Regions from separate parts of the Cognaticolwellia beringensis genome, predicted to be linked through region 1. Evidence: predicted binding sites of a transcription regulator. Region 1 holds the regulator's gene; each other region holds the start of a gene.
What was found. The regulator FNR, encoded in region 1, switches genes on or off when oxygen is low (the NO sensors DNR and NnrR bind a similar motif). The targets are predictions, from matches to a motif close to TTGATCTAGATCAA.
Positions count from the first base shown of each region.

Region 2: B5D82_RS10755 (GbsR/MarR family transcriptional regulator) is a predicted target of FNR. The motif match lies at 1,995-2,008, and genes of this name have one in related genera.
Region 3: napF (ferredoxin-type protein NapF) is a predicted target of FNR. The motif match lies at 3,493-3,506, and genes of this name have one in related genera.

Region 1 covers NZ_CP020465.1:1,184,206-1,191,381, forward strand. The annotation lists gene B5D82_RS04995 (sensor domain-containing protein) at 1-1,204, shown strand, start outside; gene uspE (universal stress protein UspE) at 1,350-2,282, opposite strand; gene fnr (fumarate/nitrate reduction transcriptional regulator Fnr) at 2,497-3,216, opposite strand; gene B5D82_RS05010 (sulfite exporter TauE/SafE family protein) at 3,261-3,923, opposite strand; gene ccoS (cbb3-type cytochrome oxidase assembly protein CcoS) at 3,928-4,203, opposite strand; gene B5D82_RS05020 (heavy metal translocating P-type ATPase) at 4,200-6,599, opposite strand; gene B5D82_RS05025 (FixH family protein) at 6,627-7,127, opposite strand.
Region 2 covers NZ_CP020465.1:2,512,841-2,520,016, reverse strand. The annotation lists gene B5D82_RS10760 (methyl-accepting chemotaxis protein) at 193-1,731, shown strand; gene B5D82_RS10755 (GbsR/MarR family transcriptional regulator) at 2,061-2,603, shown strand; gene B5D82_RS10750 (cytochrome ubiquinol oxidase subunit I) at 2,758-4,122, shown strand; gene B5D82_RS10745 (cytochrome d ubiquinol oxidase subunit II) at 4,122-5,123, shown strand; gene B5D82_RS10740 (manganese-dependent inorganic pyrophosphatase) at 5,268-6,194, shown strand; gene B5D82_RS10735 (prolyl oligopeptidase family serine peptidase) at 6,290-7,176, opposite strand, start outside.
Region 3 covers NZ_CP020465.1:3,377,856-3,385,031, reverse strand. The annotation lists gene napA (nitrate reductase catalytic subunit NapA) at 1-2,397, opposite strand, end outside; gene B5D82_RS14260 (chaperone NapD) at 2,394-2,696, opposite strand; gene B5D82_RS14255 (TIGR02808 family protein) at 2,709-2,882, opposite strand; gene napF (ferredoxin-type protein NapF) at 2,875-3,378, opposite strand; gene prfC (peptide chain release factor 3) at 3,878-5,458, shown strand; gene argS (arginine--tRNA ligase) at 5,617-7,176, shown strand, end outside.

The DNA of each region.
Region 1 (7,176 bases):
TGTAGTATTTCTTGATTTAGATGGCTTTAAAGCAGTGAATGATGCCTATGGGCACAATATGGGAGATAAATTACTGATTGCACTATCACATAGTATGAAAGGCGCATTACGTGAAGGTGACAGCTTAGCGCGTATTGGCGGAGATGAATTTGTGGCGGTATTAACAGATTTAACCACAGATAATGAATGTCAGCCGATATTAGAGCGGTTGTTATCGGCTGCATCTGAGCCTGTTACTATCGGTGATAAGGTTTTAAATGTCTCGGCGAGCATTGGTTTCACCATATACCCGCAAGACAATGTAGATACCGATCAACTCATACGTCATGCTGACCAAGCCATGTATGTAGCAAAAGAATCTGGTAAGAATCGTTATCACTTGTTTGATACGGCGCAAGATGATGCTGTAAAAGTGCAACTGGAAAGCCTAGAGGCAATTCGAGGTGCGCTAGATAATCAACAATTTGTGCTTTATTATCAGCCTAAGGTGAATATGAAGACAGGGACGGTAACAGGGGTTGAGGCGTTAATTCGTTGGCAGCATCCAGAACGAGGACTATTAAATCCGATAGAGTTCTTGCCCGCGATTGAAAATAGTCCCATGAATATTGAGATGGGTGAATGGGTTATTGATACTGCATTAAAACAAATTGGCAAATGGCAGGCAATGGGGCTTATTTTTCCTGATTGTACCAGCGTAAATATTTCCGCAGTACAACTACAACAGCCTAACTTTACCAACCGATTAATGGCACTGCTAGCTGCACATCCTGATGTTGAACCCCGCTATTTAGAGCTAGAGGTTTTAGAAACAAGTGCTTTAGATGATGTACATAACGTCTCAAAAATTATGGATAACTGCATCGCGCTGGGTGTAAAATTTGCTCTTGATGATTTTGGCACTGGCTATTCCTCACTCACTTATCTTAGGCGTTTACCCGCAAACTTAATTAAGATAGATCAGAGCTTTGTCAGAGACATGTTACATGACGCGGATGATCTCGCTATCGTTGAAGGTGTAATAGCGCTAGCTAGATCGTTCAAACGTAACGTGATTGCTGAAGGGGTTGAAACGATTGAACATGGTACCACTTTATTGCAACTGGGTTGTGAATTGGCGCAAGGTTATGGCATCGCAAGACCTATGCCTGCCAGTGATATTCCTGCATGGATTAGTGAATGGAAACCTGATGCAAACTGGTAGATGAATAATTGATAACTAATTAATACTGAGAATAAGAGATATTGAGCTTGATGTGAAACTGTAGCGAACGAAATTAAGCGTCACCAAAATGGATGATTTTCTCATTCGGTGACGCGCAGCCTATTATTAAGGCAGCCTACATATCTTATTTAACATCAAGGGGGGAAACGTAACCATCTGGCTTTAACGCTAATACATCACAATTGAGCCTATCGATAACATGCTCTGCGGTATTGCCAATTAATGCTGCTGATAACCCCGTGCGACCAATAGTGCCAAGAATAACTAATTCGGCATCTAATTCGGCCGCTATGCTTTGAATAATATCTTCAGGTAAGCCCTCTTTAATATGAGTGAACTCCTCAGTAATGTTAAAGGCGGTTGCATGCTCAAGCATCGTTTTCTTATGATGCTTTAACATGGCGAGGTTATAATCGCTGGCATTAAATTCTGGAATTTCTATCGCAATATTTACCGGTGTTCCAGGGAAAGAATTGACGAGGTGGAGGTTTGCTTTCATGACCTTAGCGAGCTGTTTTGCTTCTGCGGTAATTTTATCGTTAAGCGCTTTATGCTCTTCCTCTTCGCTGCCAATGTTTAACGCGGCAATAATGTTGCCATTTTCAGGCCATAAATGTTCTTTCACGAGTAAAACAGGGCAAGGACATTTTCTCAAAATATGCCAATCAGTAGGGGTAAATATTACTGATTTAAATTTGTCGTGTTGATGTGTGCCCTTTATAACAATGTCGTATCCGTTATCGATAACTTTGGCAATAATTTGCTCGAAAGGGCGATTATGCCATATAACCTGACAATCAATTGTAATGCCCGTTAAGTCAAGTTCAGCAAGTAAAGATTCCAACCATTGAGTGCGATCATTGATAACAGATTTGCACATAGCTTCACGCTCTTCACCTGACAGCATAGTGGTCATTTCATAAGAAAAATCATATATGGTTAAAAATGCTGTAATGCTAGCACCTGTTTTACGTGCTAATTCTATTGCACGATTTACCGCTTTTTGATCTTCTGTTGTTGGGTCAACAATAGCGAGTATTTTTTGATACTTTTCCATAGCTAATTCCTTTGTCAATTGCCTGCTGGTTACCAAACTGAGAAATAAAATAATCTGTTTGATACTATAACAATAGCTTACTTTGAAACAATAATAGTTGTTTTAAATCAAATTATTATTGTTTTTTTTTAATCATTTCACGCTAAGCATAGCGTGAAATAGCAGAATAAGAAAGCTTAGAGAAATCGCTGAAAAATAACGGAAAAACATAGGTTTAAAGTGCGGCGCACAGGTTTAATTTGTTGATATCTAGAATGGTAATGAGTTTACCATCAACGGTAATTAAACCATTTTTATGAAAGCGATTAAGCAAGCGACTTATTGTTTCAACCGTCAAACCAATATAATTACCAATATCACTACGTGTCATCGATAATCGAAATTCAGACGCGGATAAACCACGGGCATGATATCGAATACTTAAGGTACTGATAAAGGTTGCTAAGCGTTGCTCTGCATTTTTACGGTTGAGTAATGTTAGCATTTCATGATCTTCACGAATTTCAGTGCTCATCATACGCAAAATCTGCTTTTTTAACTTTGGCATGCTATTAGATAAATTATCGAGTGTATTATAAGGGATCTCACAAACCATCGAGGTCTCTAACGCTTTAGCAAAGCTAGGATGTTCAGCATTAGCAATAGCATCAAAGCCAAGTAAATCACCCGCTAAATGAAAACCGGTAATTTGCTCTTCGCCTTGTTTATTAATGGTATAGGTTTTAAAGGTGCCAGATCTAATAGCGTAAAGCGCTTTCATGGGTTGACCGTCGTTAAATATTTGCTCACCTTTTTGGATCGGGAGCTTGCGGTCAATAATGTTATCTAAGGTTTCTAGCTCATGATCATTAAGAGAAAATGGTAAACACAATTCACTGATACTACAGTTTTGGCAGTGAATATGTTGCTGATCTACACACGATTTATTATTCATAATAACCTATAAAAACTTCCATGAAGATCACCATATTAGATACGTTAAAGATATGCAATCAGTATAGTATAAATACCGTATATTACGACCAACATAGCCGCTAGCTTTCTAAACAGTGTATGACTTAATAACGACTTAACACTGATAGTCCCTAAGGAAACTGACAGTAAAGCGGGCAAAGTGCCAAGACCAAAGAAAAACATGATCAAGGCGCCATTAAGTACATCTGCACTTGCTAATGACCAAGTTAACGTAGAGTAAACTAAGCCACAAGGTAACCAACCCCATAGTGCGCCTAACGCGAAAGCACTTTTTATGTTTTTAATCGGAATAAACTTTTTGGTGTGTGGAGAAATATGTCGCCATATGTTTTTACCTAAATGCTCGACTCGGCTTAACCACATTAACCATTGTCCAAGGTATAAACCTAACAAGATAAGAAAAACCCCCGCGATAGTTTTTAATATCGCAACGGGAAAACCAATATTTTTTGCGGCCATTGAACTGGTGAATGCGACTAGGGCGCCAATTAAGCTATAAGAGGCTATGCGGCCAAAGTTATAGGCAAATATAATGGCATATTTTTTATGGCGAGCGGTATCAGATATCGCGGTGGTTAACATGGTACTGATACCACCACACATTACCACACAATGGCCAGAGCCTAGTAAACCGATAACAAAGGCGGAAAAAAAATCAAGATTCATGGCGTTATTTATCGACCGGATTATTGACTTGACCTTTAGGCTTATTGCGCTCATTTTGTTGATTGTCTTTCAACTCATGGTCTTTCAATTGTGTAACTTTAAGCGAAGCACTGTGACTTTTATCCTGACTGATTTTGTCGTTTTCATCATCAAATAAAATGCTCATGCCTTGCTTTTCTAAGTCATCAAATTGCTCGGTTTTTACTGCCCAAAAAAAGAGATAAATACCGATAGAAGTAAGTAAGACTGCAATGGGAATTAACACGTAAATTATGCTCATTTTTTCAAAAGCCTTAATGAATTACTTACCACTAATATTGAACTGGCCGACATACCAATGACCGCCATGTATGGTGCTATATGCCCAGTCACTGCTAACGGTAATACAATAGCATTATAGCCAAAAGCCCAGAGATAGTTTTGCTTTATAATGCGTGCCGTTCGTACCGAAACCTGTCGTAATGTTTGCACGCCTTTAAGCTTGTTGTTCAGTAATATCACATCGGCACCGTTTTTAGCAATATCAGTACCGCTACCCATCGCAATCGATAAATGCGCTGCGCCGAGCACAGGACTATCGTTTACACCGTCACCTATCATAGCGACAGTGTGTGTGGCTTGTTGCTGTTTTATGGCATTTACTTTGTCTTGAGCTGATAAGTTCGCTTGTACACTTTTAAGTTGCAGTATTGATTGTAATTTATTGCAGCCTTGCAGGTTATCGCCAGATAACATGGTGGTTTCAATGTCTTGTTGATGAAGAAACTCTATTAAGGGTTTAGCGTCATTTCGTAAACCATCATGCAAATAGAACTCAGCCACTAATGTCTCACCTTGCATTAATACACATTGCGCACTGTAAGCGGTATTTTGATTATCGTCCAGTAACCACGAACTTTTGCCAATGCGATAGTGTTGGTTGTTAACTTCACCAGAAATACCAGCGCCGGGGGCAACCACAACCTGAGTGGTGGTTTGGTTAAAATCACGATACGGGCTAAACGCTTTTGCCAACGGGTGAGCAGAATGTGCTTCTAATGCTGCTGCAATAGCGAGTACTTGTTGTTGACCTTCTAACGTATTCTCAGCTGAAAAATCACCATAAGTTTTTACCTTAACAAGGGAAAACTCACCGGTGGTTAAGGTGCCGGTTTTATCAAATGCCATCGCATCGATTTCAGGCATAGTTTCCAATACGTGTGCGGACTTAATCATAATGCCTTCACGATTAAGGCGCGTAGTTGCACAGGTAAGTGCCGTAGGTGTAGCTAACGACAAAGCACACGGGCAAGTAACCACCAAAACAGATAAGGTGATCCAAAAGGCTTCAGCAGGGGCATGTTGCATCCAATATATTGCAGTCATAATGGTTACAATTAGAATAAGTGCAACAAAGTATTGGGCAATTTTATCAGACAACTTCGCCAACTTAGGTTTATGGCTTTGCGCATTTTCACTTAGGCGAATTAATTGGCTTAAAAAGGACTCTTGGTTATTGTGTTTAACTTTTGCGGTTAAATTGCTATCACCATTTATGGTGCCGGCAAATATGTTGTCTAACGTTGTTTTCTTTAGTGGCAGTTGCTCACCCGACAACATTGCTTCATTTATTTGACTTGTTCCAGTGATTATTTCACTGTCAGCAGGAATGGTTTCGCCTGGCTTTATCAAAATAATATCGTCGGCTTTTAAATGATTTGCTGAAATAAAACGCTCAACACCTTGTTCAATTTTAGTCGCAGTCATCGGCATGAGTTTTAATAAATTTGCTGAAACATCCGCTGCACGACTACGGGCTCTAAATTCAAGAAACTTACCAATAAGTATGAGAAAGGTAAACATGGATACCGATTCGAAATACACTTCACCTTGTTGCGTAAATGTTGCCCAGCAGCTTGCTAAAAAGGCCAAAATAATCGCAATCGATACCGGTACATCCATCGAAAGTTGGCGAGCTTTTAAAGAAAAAAATGCGCTTTTGTAAAAAGGATAAGCGCCATAGGTAACAATAGGTAAAGTTAAGAAGAAGCTCGCCCAGCGTAAATAAATAACATTATGTTCGGCCATATCTGAGAAAGCGCCAAAATATAAACCAAAGGCGATCATCATGACTTGCATCATTAAGATGCCGGAAATCCCTAAGCGTTTTATAAAGCTTTTTGCTTGTTTTTTATTGATTTTTTCGGCGCTACTGGCCTTAAATGGCAGACCGTGATAGCCAATTTTATCGATTAAACTGAGTATCTCACTCAGTTTTACTTGGCTTTCTTGCCACTGTACGGTCGCTCTTTGTGTTGTAGCATTAACCGTGATCTTATTAATGCCATCGAGTTTGCTAACTTGCATTTCTATTAGCCACGCACAAGCTGAGCAGCTTATACCGTCAATGGTTAAAATTGTTTCTTTGAAGCCATCATGATAATAGGCAAACTCATTTTGTAAGCTTTCATCATCAAGTATTTCATTACGCTGCAGCTGTTCAGGGATTAATACTTCACCTTTTTGTGCTGGCGCACTGCGAAAGCGGTAATAGTCAGTTAAGCCATTATCGACAATAGTTTGTGCTACGGCCTGGCAACCTATGCAGCACATAGGTTGATTAATACTTTCAATATTTGTTAATAAATTAATACCATTGGGGACTGGCTCGCCACAATGAAAACAAGCTTTGCTCATTTATCTTTGCTCACTAATGCAGGCTAATTAATTTGCTGTAGATGGATTCGGTTTCATGCTAATAAATTCAGATTGAGGCAGGGTCATCTCGGTTTGAATCTTCCAGTCATTTTCAAAAGAACTAATGGTCACACGCCACTTACCTGAAACATTTTGGTCCGCTTCAAAGTAATGAGTAAAGTTACCGTTACCATCAGCCGTTAACGCTAAATAAAAGTCTCTCTGCGCTAATGTAGGGTGATAAAAGTTAACATTCAATATGGGAAATTCTTTTTCGATACCTGTTGGTCGAATGACGAGCTGATCATCAACAAGCTTCAAACCAAAACTCATGCCGAGTTTTTGTGCTTGTTTAATTTTGCCCAATTCCAAGTTGATAGCTTTACCTTTTTTATAGTAGTCGCCAACTACCAGTGGGTCGGGATCTGTATTGGCTATAATGAAAGTAGCAATACCGGCAACTACCGCCGTAAAAGGCAATATAAACACAAGCCAAGCCCAAGGCTCTTGATACCAAGATGTTTTCATTAAAATTTCTTCTTTGCTGAGAGAGCAGGCATTATACGACTTTTCTGAG
Region 2 (7,176 bases), 1.3 Mb from region 1:
ACACTTCCATTTAACGCTTCACTAAAACACCTGAATATTTCAGGTGTTTTTTTATTATGGTTTATCGCTTGTTGTTATTTTAGTCACGCCTTTACAACTACATATCCTCATTTAATTATTAAAAAGTGACTAATGTCGCCTATAGTAGTACGATTAATTTTATAATAACGCTCTCACAAGGACGATGGAATTATGAGTCATATAACGACAGTCGAACGTACCTTTACCGCACAAGAACAACTTGTCTCTACCACCGACCTAAACGGTACCATTACCTATGCTAATCCTGAGTTTTGTGAAATTGCAGGCTATAGTTTAGAAGAGTTAATAGGGCAACATCACAATATTGTACGCCACCCTGATATGCCAAAAGCGGCGTTTAAAGATTTATGGGAAAAATTAAAGCGTGGAGACTCATGGCGTGGCATGGTAAAAAATCGCTGTAAAAATGGTGACTATTATTGGGTTGATGCGTATGTCACACCGCTATTTAACAACGGTAAAATAACGGGTTATCAATCCGTTAGAGCTTTTCCCACTGATCAACAAAAAATACAAGCACAACGACTTTACGATAAACTCAATAACGAAAAATCCATTACAGATTTACATGCCAATATTCCCCTCAAACGATTTGCAGCACTTATTTGTGTAATAGCTGTGCTAATTTTTGATTGGATGCTCATAGGCTCAATAACATCAACGTTGATATTATTAGGGTTCCTCGTTGTAATTCTCGGTATTTTCTCTGAAGAACTGATAAAAATACCCAATCATCTTAGTAAAACAAAGTTAATGTTTGATAGCCCATCTAGGCATGTATACCTAGGCAAAGGTATTCTCAACATCATTAATTACCCTGCAGAACTGTACAAAGCTAGAATAAAAACAGTACTCGGACGTAGTAACGATTCAGGCAGAAGGTTAGCAAAACTAGCCGATGAACTAGCTCATACATCAAACGAAATGCTCAGCAGCATTCAAGAAGAAAATGAACATATAAGCCAGTTTTCTTCTGCTATCACAGAAATGAGTACAACGATAAGCGAAGTTAGCGAAAGTACCAGCTTAGCACATGATAAAGTGACTCAAGTGCAAACCGATTGTCAACAAAGTATTGTCACCATCGAGAGTAGTGAAAAGAAAATTACCCAACTTGCCAATGATGTTGAAAATGCCGCTAATAATGCCACTGAATTGGTTTCTGATGTTGATAAAATATCGACGGTAATGAGTGAAATTCAAGGCATTGCGGATCAAACGAATTTGCTGGCTTTAAATGCAGCAATAGAAGCTGCCAGAGCAGGTGAACAAGGTAGAGGATTTGCCGTTGTTGCTGATGAAGTAAGAACATTAGCCAGCAGAACACAAAGTGCCACTGAACAAATCCAATTATCTGTGACTGAATTACAGCGCACCCTAAAGACCTGGAATCAGGTAATGATGACCAATAAAAACCATGCCGATGAATGTTCTGCTGAATCCAATACTATCAAGCAAGCCATGCAAGGCATTATCGAAAACATTCAAAATGTTAATGATATGACAGCCCAAATAGCAACAGCTTCCGAGCAACAAAGTGTGGTTGCTGAGCAGATAACCCAAGGTATTCATAATATTGGCAATATATCTCAACGCAATACCGAATTGGCGGCTGAAGTGACTAGTAAAAGTATTGAGGTCAATAAAAATGCTGAAGCAATAGAAGAGCTTAGTACCAACTTTAGTTAACCGATAAATTACGATTATCACCGTATATTTTTTATTTATTAAAATGGCTACTCAGGTAGCCTTTTATTTACATTATTGAACCCGTTTCGCGGCTTAACCACGCGTAAGTTCAGTTCAGTTCAGCTCAGTTCAGCTCAGTTCAGCTCAGTTCAGTAAGAATTAAACCGCTAACCACCATCAATTAACTATATTTCGCTAACAAATTAACCTCGTACAAAAGTAATAAAACTCGCCATAATTTCCCTTTTATATTAGGTAAAAGCTTGACTTAGATCAAAAAAGGAATACAATTTTCACAAATTACTGAAAATACAGAAAGAACAGTAAGTATGAAAATTACAGCTATGACTCAATCTTTAGTGTTGCACTTTGGCGAAATGGGCTCGCGCTGGGGATTAAACCGCACACTTGGACAAATGTACGCCGTTATTGTCCTGACCGAATCGCCTCTTAATGCCGATCAAATCAGTGAAGCGTTACAAATATCACGTTCAAATGTCAGTATGGGTTTAAAGGAACTTAAGGCCTGGAACTTAATTAAACTACACCATATTCCTGGCGACAGAAAAGAGTACTTTTCAGCACCCAGTGATATTTGGGAAATTGCTCGCACCTTAGTTGTTGAACGAAGGAAACGCGAATTAGACCCAACATTATCTACACTGCGTGATGCCTTAATGGAACAACCTAGCAATGAGTCAGATGAATACGCACAAATGCGCGTTAAACAAATGCATGACCTGATGGAAATGGTGACGCTTTGGACTAATGAAATGCAAGGAATGTCTTCAGAAAAGCTATCCGCTTTACTCAAATTGGGTGAAGGTATTAGTAAATTTTTAGATGTAAAAGACAAGCTATTACTACGATAATAGCTATTAAATTGCCATTATTTAGCACTTACGACATGGCTTAACAACTAAAACGACAGCGCTAAAACAGGTGTCGTTTAACAAGCAATTTACTTAATTAAATGGAGGTCATCACGTGTTAGATGCATCAGCTATTGCTAACGACACAAGTTTCATGCTTTCCCGCATCCAATTTGCTGCCAACATTAGTTTTCATATTTTATTTCCTACCATCAATATCGCCTTGTGTTGGGTATTATTGTTCTTCAAAGTTCGTTTTAATCAAACCCAAGACGAGAGTTGGTTACGCGTTTACCGGTTCTGGGTCAGAATATTTGCGTTAACCTTTGGTATTGGCGTGGTCAGTGGCATTACCATGTCATTCCAGTTTGGTACTAATTGGCCCGGTTATATGGCAACCGTTGGAAATATAGCGGGACCATTACTGGGCTATGAAGTAATGACGGCATTCTTTTTAGAAGCCTCATTTCTTTCAATTATGCTATTTGGTATGGACCGAGTGTCTAATCGCGTACACACCATTGCCACCGTGTTGGTTTCTTTTGGTACCACTTTATCGGCTTTTTGGATTCTATCACTTAACTCATGGATGCATACGCCAGCCGGCTTTGAGATGATTGACGGTGTAGCACACGTTACTAGCTGGCTTGAAGTGATTTTCAACCCCTCTATGCCCTATCGGTTTATGCACATGCTATTGGCCTCAGGATTAACCACAGCATTTCTAATTTCGGGTATTTCTGCTTATCGTCTGCTGAAAGGCGACAATAAAAAGTCAGTTAAACAAGCGCTAAATTTTTCAGTAATCTTAGCCGCGGTGTTGATCCCTATACAAATTTTTGTTGGTGATTTACATGGCTTAAATACCTTTAAAAACCAACCTGCAAAAGTGGCCGCTATGGAGGGTGCTTGGGACACTGAAACCCATGTACCATTATTATTATTCGCTTTACCTAACGAGCAAAAAAGAGAAAATAGCTTTGAAGTAAAAGTGCCCAATATGGCCAGTATCATTTTAACTCATGACTCAGCAGGTGAAGTCAAAGGCTTAAATGACTTTGTTGATAAACACCCACCTGTTGCACCTGTATTTTTCAGTTTTAGGATAATGATAGGTATTGGCGTATTAATGCTGATATTTTCTTGGCTAGCAACATACCAATATGTCATCAAAAAGCGCTACCCACCTTGGTTATTAAAAACAGGTATTGCCATGACATTTTCTGGTTGGTTAGCAACTTTAGCTGGCTGGTATGTAACAGAAATTGGCCGTCAACCATTCTTAGTGACCGGCATATTGCGAACCAAAGACGCGGTTACGACTACGCCGCCTGAGAATATAGCCATGTCTTTAACCTTGTATCTAGTTATTTATGGATTTTTACTGATTGCCTACATTCGTACTTTATTTGTTATGGCAAATCGCGCGGTAGTATTAGAAAAATCAAATGCATCATTAACTGAAACGGGATCGTCTGTCGAACCTAATATTCCCTTAGCTGACGAAGGAGAAAAATAATGATATCCACACCAGTAGATTGGCTACCCATCGTTTTCGTAGGCTTAATGGGCCTATCATTTTTAGTTTACGCGATACTTGATGGCTACGACTTGGGCGTTGGGGTATTACTCCCTTTAGACAACCCTCAACAACGTGACATGATGATTTATTCAATTGGGCCATTTTGGGATGCCAATGAAACCTGGCTCGTTATGGCTATCGGCTTATTATTGATTGCCTTCCCTAATGCTTACTCTCTCATATTTCAAGCATTGTATCTGCCGACCGCTTTGATGTTAGCTGGGCTAATTTTACGAGGTGTTTCGTTCGACTTTCGCACCAAGGCGCTAAGTGCTGATAAAAACAAATGGGAATATGCCTTTAAGTTTGGCTCTTTATTAGCAACATTATCACAAGGCTACATGTTGGGGCGCTATATCACCTCGTTTGAAGATACATGGTTATCACTTGGCTTTTCAGTCTTGTCAGCTATTTGTGTAACGGCAGGTTATTGCTTTATTGGTGCCGCATGGTTAGTAATGAAAACCGAAGGGGAATTACAGCAACGCGCAGCAAAATGGGCAAAATATACCAATATTCTTATGGCTTTGGGTATTGTCGCTGTATGTTTAACTAATCTATTAATTGACCAACAAATTATGAATAAATGGTTAGGTGGAATTCAAGCGATAATGCTGGTTCCAATCACCTTATTACTTGGCTTTACATTTGTAACCGTACATCGCTATTTAGACAAAGTGCCGATGGAAAATGATCTTGGTTGTTGGCTACCCTTTACTGCCGCAGTTATGATATTCATTCTATGTTTTTGTGGTTTAGGCTACAGCTTTTATCCGTACATAGTCCCCTTTAAAACAACCATATTTGAAGCAGCAAGCGCTAGAGAGTCTTTATGGTTTATATTTGTGGGGGCAGCAGTAGTTTTACCGATGATTATTGGTTATACCATATTTTCCTATAAAGTGTTTTGGGGTAAAACGACTAAGCTTAACTACTAAGCTTAGTCGTTAAGCTGTATGAAAAGAGTGCAAATAGTCACTAGGCTAACACTAAGAAATTTTGCTAGAATACGCGCCATATTCTAGACAATACTTATTTAGTAGCGCCGTTATTGAGTTATCGGTGCTTGGAGTTAACAATTTATGCCAGCTTATGCCGTAGGTCACAAAGTACCTGATTCAGATTCAATCTGCTCAGCCATCGCTCTTTCATATTTAAAAACAACGATTGGTGAAGATGTAAGACCCGCACGTTTAGGTGAACTTTCGCCTGAAACTGCATTCATTTTAGAGAAGTTTGGTTTAGAAAAACCTGAGCTAAAATTAACTTTCGCTGACACTGACGGTATTTATGTAGTTGATCACTCAGACCGTATCCAAGGTCCTGACGATATTGATGACAGCACGGTTTTAGGCATTATTGATCACCACAAGTTGGGTGATATTACGACTTCTACCCCGTTAGAGATTTGGGTTCGCCCAGTGGGTTGTACTAACACCATAATTAAAATGATGTACGACTTTCACGATGTTGAAATTCCTAAAAATATCGCTGGCGCCATGATGTGTGCAATTTTATCTGATACGGTGATATTTAAATCTCCAACTTGTACAACTGCTGATATTAAATGTGTTGAGGCCTTAGCTGAAATTGCTGGCATTGAAGATTATAAAGGCTTGGGCATGGAAATGTTCACCGTCAAATCATCTGTCGCCGGCACACCTGTTCGTGAACTTGTGCTTCGAGATTTTAAAGATTTTAACATGAGCGACAACATCGTAGGCATAGGCCAACTAGAAGTAATTGATTTAGCGTTATTCGATGATATGAAAGCTGATTTATATGCAGATCTACAAGCAGTTAAAGAAGAAGGTAATCGTCATACCGTGATGTTGCTACTTACTGACATTATGCAAGAAGGGTCAGAATTACTAGTAGTTAGTGACGACACTAGCATTGTTGAAAAAGCTTATGATATTACTTTGGTTGACGGCAAGGTTTGGCTTCCAGGTGTTATGAGTCGTAAAAAGCAAGTTGTACCACCATTACAAAATACCTTTGCTAAGTAACCTGAACATTGATTAGATAGCGAGTAGTTCTAAAAATAAGTACATATTAAAAAGCCCAGCAATTGCTGGGCTTTTTGCTATTTTAACGCCAGCAATTAAATAGCCTTCACGCCCATATTAAATAGCGTAAAACCGTAAATATCAGCATATTGATCAATAGTTTTGCTGATGGGTGTCCCTGCGCCATGACCTGCATCTGTTTCAATACGAATTAAGGTTGGATTAGCGCCGGCTTGCTTGGCTTGTAATTCAGCAGCAAACTTAAATGAATGGGCAGGCACAACGCGATCGTCGTGATCACCCGTTGTAACCAATGTTGCAGGGTATTGAATGCCTGCTTTAACATTGTGTACTGGCGAATAGCCTAATAAGTAGTTAAACATTTCTGCATTATCATCTGATTTACCATAGTCGTATGCCCAGCCAGCACCTGAAGTAAAGGTGTGATAGCGCAGCATATCAAGTACGCCAACCGCAGGTAATGCGACTTTAAATAGCTCAGGACGCTGGGTCATTACTGCCCCAACTAGCAAGCCACCGTTAGAGCCACCCATTACCGCAAGCTTATCTGAAGACGTTACTTTTTCTTTAATCAAATATTCTGCGGCAGCGATAAAGTCATCAAAAACATTCTGTTTTTTAAGCTTTGTGCCTGCGTTATGCCATTTTTTCCCATACTCACCACCGCCACGCAAGTTAGCAACAGCATATACACCACCTAACTCTAACCAAGCGGCACGCGTTGAGCTAAATTTCGGTTGCAAACTGACATTAAAACCACCGTAGCCATATAATATCGTCGGGTTATTACCATCTAATATTAAGCCCTTCTTATGGGTAATAATCATCGGCACTTTTGTGCCATCTTTAGATGTATAGAAAACTTGCTTTGACACGAAGTTGTCACTGTTGAAGTTAACTTTAGACTTCATATGAACTTTTGATTCACCAGTTGCAACATCTAAGCTAAAAGTCGTTGAAG
Region 3 (7,176 bases), 2.2 Mb from region 1:
CTTAGCGTCAAACCATGGCATAAACACTAATCCTTTCGGGGGGCGGTTTCGGCCTCTGGTTTCAACTCGAGATTCAACTTCGCCTCGACGAGACGCCATTAAAACCTTATCGCCTCGGCGTAAATCACGTTCTCTAGCGTCATCAGGGTGCATAAAAATCACCGCATCAGGAAAAGCTTTATGAAGTTCAGGTACTCGCGCAGTCATTGAACCTGAGTGCCAATGTTCCAGAACACGTCCGGTGCTCAGCCATAAGTTATATTCTTCATCTGGCGATTCCGCTGGTGGTTCATATGGCAGAGCAAAAATAACCGCTTTATTATCTTTATGACCGTAAAACTGCACTTCACTGCCTTTTTCTACGTAAGGATCATGGCCTTCTCTAAAGCGCCACTTGGTTTCTTTACCGTTGACCACTGGCCACCTTAAACCACGCTCTTCGTGATATCGGTCAAACGGTGCTAAATCGTGACCATGGCCGCGACCAAATTCAGCATATTCTTCAAACAAACCTTTTTGGATATAAAAACCAAAAGCATCGCCTTCGAAGTTGGTATCGCCTTTTGACTCACTCATCGGGAACTTATTCACTTTACCATTAGCGTATAGCACGTCGTATAACGTTTTACCGCGAAGCTCTGGTTGTTTCGCAATCAACGCTTCTGGCCACACTTCTTCGACTTTAAAACGTTTAGAAAACTCCACCAATTGCCAAAGGTCTGATCGCGCATCACCTGGCGCATTCACTTGTTGATGCCAGAATTGTGTCCGACGTTCGGCATTACCGTACGCACCCTCTTTTTCTACCCACATCGCCGTCGGTAAAATAAGATCAGCAGCTTGTGCAGTAACGGTGGGATAAGGGTCTGACACGACAATAAAATTTTCTGGATTACGATAACCCGGAATTGCCTCTTCATTAATATTCGGCGCCGCTTGCATATTGTTATTACACATCACCCAATAAGCATTGAGTTTGCCATCTTTTAACATACGATTTTGTAATACGGCATGATAACCAGGTTTAGGTGGAATAGTCCCCTCTGGCAACTGCCAAATTTTCTCAGCTATCGCTCTATGTTTAGGGTTTGCAACTTGTAAATCAGCCGGTAAACGATGTGAAAATGTTCCGACTTCTCGCGCGGTTCCACAAGCTGAAGGCTGCCCGGTTAAAGAAAACGGGCTATTGCCTGGTTCAGAAATTTTTCCCGTTAATAAATGCACGTTGTACATTAAATTATTAGCCCAAACACCACGAGTATGTTGATTGAATCCCATGGTCCAAAATGAGGTGACTTTCACTTTAGGATCAGCGTACAACTTCGCCATTTCAATCAAATTAGCTTCTGGCACACCCGATAATTTTGATACAGACTCAACCGTATAAGTGCTGACAAACTTAGCATAAGCTTCAAATGTCATCGGTTTTGACTCACCACTACCGGCATTTTTAGCCGCTTTTTCTAATGGATGCGTTGGACGTAAGCCATAACCAATATCGGTAACGCCTTCACGCACATTAACATGCTTTTTCATGAAGTCTTTATTAACGGCATTATTTTGAATAATGTAATTAGCGATAAAGTTTAAAATAGCTAAATCGGTTTGTGGTGTGAAAATCATGCCATTATCGGCAAGTTCAAAACTACGGTGCTTATAAGTTGATAGCACATTAACTTTAACGTGCGGTGCACTTAAACGGCGGTCGGTGAGTCGCGACCACAAAATAGGATGCATTTCTGCCATATTTGAGCCCCAAAGTACAAAGGCATCAGCATTTTCCAAATCATCGTAACAGCCCATAGGTTCATCGATACCAAAGGTACGCATAAAGCCACCAACAGCTGAGGCCATACAATGACGGGCATTCGGGTCAATATTATTAGTCAAGAAGCCTGCTTTCATCAACTTAGAAGCAGCATATCCCTCCCAAACTGTCCATTGACCAGAGCCAAACATGCCGACTGATGTTGGTCCTTTCTTCTTGATTGCGGCTTTAAATTTATCAGCCATGACATCAAAGGCTTTGCCCCAACTTACCGGCGAAAAGTCGCCTTCTTTATCGTATTCACCATCAGTCATTCTTAATAAAGGTTGGGTTAATCGGTCTTTACCGTACATAATTTTCGAGAGAAAATAGCCTTTTATACAGTTCAAGCCTTTATTAACTTCTGCTTCGGGATCGCCCTGCGTTGCTACCACTTTGCCATGTTGAGTACCGACTAATACACTACAACCCGTGCCACAAAACCGACAAGGGGCTTTGTCCCATTTAATCGTGCTTTGAGACGATTGAGTGATCAAGTTAGTCGCTGACGCAGGGACCGCAACGCCAGCGGCAACAGCAGTTGCAGCAATTGCATTAGCTTTAATAAAATCACGTCGAGTTAAGGTCATAATGCTTTCCCCTGATGCTGTGGTAAACCGGCATCGTTATGATGAAATATTAGTGATGAAGAGATAACACCTGAGACATTGCTCATGTCTGTAATGGTATCTATGATGCGTTTGGCAGGATTGGTTTCTCCTTCAAGCCCCTCTACGGTGAAAACCAAACTGCCATTTTCGCCAGTTGCATGTATTTCAGCACCAGGAAATGCTTGCAAATCATCAGCAACTTTAGCCGCTTTGTCTGGGTAAGCCATAAACATAACGCCGGCAATATTTACTGGGCTTTCTTCTAAAAGATTAATCACATTTTTGCCCTCTTATAATTTTTCATTTGCTTTTGCTGAATGCTCAAGCACGGCTGCAGGCTTAGCGCCAAATACTTTTAAAATAAATACCGCGACTAAGGCTGTGGCGATAAAGCCAAAAATAAATATCAATGGCATTGAGGTATAGCCCAAAACATTCCATATTAACTGTTCTAAATCACTCATTATTTACTCCTAACAGACCTGTTGACAGGTTTATTGCCGACTCAGGGCAAATAGCAACACACGCGCCGCACCCCGTGCAATCAACCAATGTAATTTCAGGTTGAGGCACACTTCCATGAAGGTAGGTAAAGTTAATGGCTTCAGACTCACAACTGTCCTGACAAACTTGGCAGTGCACCTGATTTTTAGCTAAACAACTTGCTTCAATTTCAATAGTTAACTGCCAAGGGACAGCGCCCAAAGGTGTGAATAATGGCTCTTTGCAAGCCTTTACACATTGTTGACAAAATGTACATTCTCCAGCAAAAAAATTAATTTCAGGAAAACCACCATCACCTTTAACAATGATATTTTCCTCACAAGCATCCATGCAATCGCCACATTGCGTACAGCCTTGGGTAAATAACTTTTCGTCCACGGTCCAAGGTAATCTAATCGCTGACGGTGTAGAAACATGCTTAGCTCGCATAAAGTTACGACGGCTTAAATCAACCATAAATCCCCTCTACCTGAAAAGATAAAACAACTATATTTTTCCAAGTTAATTAAGTGACATAGATCACATGCAAACATTATTAACTGACGATACTGCATTTAATCAGTGCGTTACTTGATGTAAATCAAGTTTCTCTTGTACTTAATAGATAAAACCTGAATAAGGTAAGAATGATTAGCCCTAAAATGAAATTAGTTGTTAACCATGCGAAGTTATTTTCATTTTAGCTATGTACATTTAAATAATTTTTGAAGTGTTTTTTACATAATAACGACTTATTCACTCTTACTTTAAAGTGCGTAATGAGCTGAAATATCCACTGTTATTGTTTAAGTTAAGCACTTCCTGGCAGGAACCTTTAACTATCGTGGTAAAAAATTGAAATTAAAATTAAAATACAAGATATTGTTACTGCCCTTCGCACTTGTTTTCGATATAATGTTGCGCTTTAAAATTTTAGTTAAATTCTATTCATCCACTTTTAAAACAGGTAATTTGCATGTCTGTACAACAGCAGGAAGTCGACCTTCGACGCACCTTCGCTATTATTTCTCATCCTGATGCGGGTAAAACGACGATCACTGAAAAGGTTTTACTTTTTGGTCAAGCTTTACAAAAAGCCGGTACTGTAAAAGGTAAAAAGTCGGGGCAACATGCGAAATCTGACTGGATGGAAATGGAAAAAGAACGTGGTATTTCAATTACTACTTCTGTGATGCAATTTCCCTATAACAACTGCTTAGTTAATTTACTCGATACGCCGGGTCATGAAGACTTCTCAGAAGATACTTACCGTACCTTAACCGCCGTTGACTCTTGTTTAATGGTAATCGATGTAGCTAAAGGTGTAGAAGCCCGTACCATTAAATTAATGGAAGTTACTCGTCTGCGTGACACCCCGATAATTACTTTCATGAATAAAATGGATCGCGATGTACGTGACCCAATGGAAGTCATGGATGAAGTTGAAGACGTACTAAAAATTAAATGTGCCCCTATTACCTGGCCAATTGGCATGGGTAAAGAGTTCAAAGGCGTGTATAACATCTTAACCGATGAGATATTTTTATATCAAACAGGTCAAGGCCACACCATTCAAGAAAAGCGCGTTATTAAAGGTATTGATAACCCAGAATTAGATAAAGTTATTGGTGGCTACGCTGAAGATTTACGCGAAGAATTAGAGCTGGTTGCTGGCGCGTCACATGAGTTTAACCTTGAAGAGTTTTTAAAAGGTGAGCTTACACCAGTATTTTTTGGTACCGCATTGGGTAACTTTGGTGTTGACCATATGCTTGACGGCTTAACTCGCTGGGCACCAAAACCTTTACCTCGTGAAACTGATACTCGCATTGTTAATGCTGAAGAAGAAAAATTCTCAGGTTTTGTTTTTAAAATTCAAGCCAATATGGATCCTAAACATCGTGACCGTATTGCTTTCATTCGTATTTGTTCAGGCAAGTATGAAAAAGGCATGAAAATGAAACAAGTGCGCATCGGCAAAGACGTAAGAATTGCTGACGCTGTAACCTTTATGGCCGGTGACCGCTCTAATGTTGAGCAAGCTTATGCTGGCGATATTATTGGATTACATAACCATGGCAGTATTCAAATTGGCGACACTTTTACCGCTGGTGAGGATATGAAGTTTAGCGGCATACCAAACTTTGCCCCTGAAATGTTCCGAAGAATTCGATTACGCGATCCACTTAAAGCGAAGCAATTGCAAAAAGGTTTAATCCAGTTATCAGAGGAAGGTGCAGTGCAGGTATTTAGACCTTTCAACTCTAACGATATGATCGTTGGCGCGGTCGGTGTATTGCAGTTTGAAGTGGTTGTGCAACGTTTAAAAACTGAATACAAAGTTGACGCTATTTACGAACCTATCAGCGTAGCAACAGCGCGTTGGTGTACTTGCGACAATGAACGCACGTTTGAGCAATTTGAAAAGAAAGCTTATGACAACCTAGCATTGGATGGCGGTAATAACTTAACTTACATCGCCCCGACTATGGTGAACTTAAGCCTAGCGCAAGAACGTCATCCAGATATTAAGTTTCACAAAACACGCGAGCATTAATCTCCAGTAGGTTAATTTAGCGCAGTTGATGACAAGCAGTTGATGACAAGTAAAAGTTAATCACGTAATTTACCCATAAGCCTAGTCAATAACATTAGGCTTATTCACTCAAGTAAATGCCACACACTTGAGCCTTAATAGAATAAGAGTTAAATAAAATGAATATTAGTAACATCCTAAGTGAAAGAGTTAGTGCAGCAATGACAGCAGCAGGTTTACCTGAAGGCACAAATCCTGCGATAAGTTTATCTAACCGAGCAAATTTTGGTGATTACCAAGCCAACGGTGTTATGGGTGCAGCTAAAAAATTAAAAACCAACCCTCGTGAATTAGCAACCAAAGTGGTTGAAGCACTCGACTTAACGGGTATTGCTGAAAAAGTTGAATTAGCAGGCCCTGGCTTTATTAATATTCATTTAGACCAAAACTGGTTAGCAGCACAATTAAACCAAATATCGAACGATAAAAACTTAGGTGTAAACCAGTCAGAAAAACCACAGAACGTTGTGGTTGATTATTCTGCGCCAAACCTCGCTAAAGAAATGCACGTAGGACACTTACGCTCAACCATTATTGGCGATGCGGTTGTTCGTGCGCTTGAGTTTCGTGGTGAACATGTTATTCGTCAAAATCACATGGGTGATTGGGGCACGCAGTTTGGTATGTTACTCGCTCACTTAAGCGATAAACTAGCCTCGAATGAAGTGGCTGAAACGGCCCTATCAGATCTAGAAAATTTCTATCGTGAAGCAAAAATTCGTTTTGATAACGAAGACGGCTTTGCTGATCGTGCCCGCGATTATGTCGTAAGATTGCAAAGTGGCGACGCACATTGCGCAACACTATGGCAGCAGTTTATTGATATTTCAATTAGCCACAGTGAAGACATTTATAAAAAACTTAATGTCACATTAGCGCGTAAAGACATTATGGGCGAAAGTGCTTATAACGATGATTTATCAAATGTTATTGATGAATTAATGGCACAAAAAATAGCCGTTGAAGACCAAGGCGCTAAAGTTGTTTTTATTAACGAAATGGCCAATAAAGACGGCGACCCTTCTGTATTTATTGTACAAAAATCCGGTGGCGGTTACTTATATGCAACAACAGATTTATCTGCGTGTCGCTACCGTGTTGGTGAATTAAAAGCCGACCGAATTATTATTTTTACTGACGCTCGCCAAGCGTTGCATTTTAAACAAGTTGAAATCGTTGCCCGTAAAGCCGGTTTCTTACCGGAGCATGTAGGTTATGACCATTGCCCATTTGGCATGATGATGGGAGACGATGGTAAGCCTTTTAAAACCCGTACCGGTGGCACGATTAAACTCGCCGAATTACTCGATGAAGCAGTGGTTAGAGCAAAAGTTGTTATCGCCGAAAAAAATCCTGATTATACCGAAGCGCATTTAACTGAAATTGCTGAAAAAGTAGGGATTGGCGCGGTTAAGTTTGCTGACTTATCAAAAAACCGTACTAGCGATTATATTTTCAACTGGAAAACCATGCTCAGTTTTGAAGGCGCTACAGCACCCTACTTACAATATGCTTATTCGCGTATTAAAAGTATTTTCACTAAGGCTGATTTCTCAGCTAACGATGGCTTACCGGCCATTGTTATTATCGAGCCACAAGAAAAAGCGCTAGCGCTAAAACTATTACAGTTAGAAAACGTGATAGATTCTGTCATTAGCGAATGTACACCAAACCTGTTG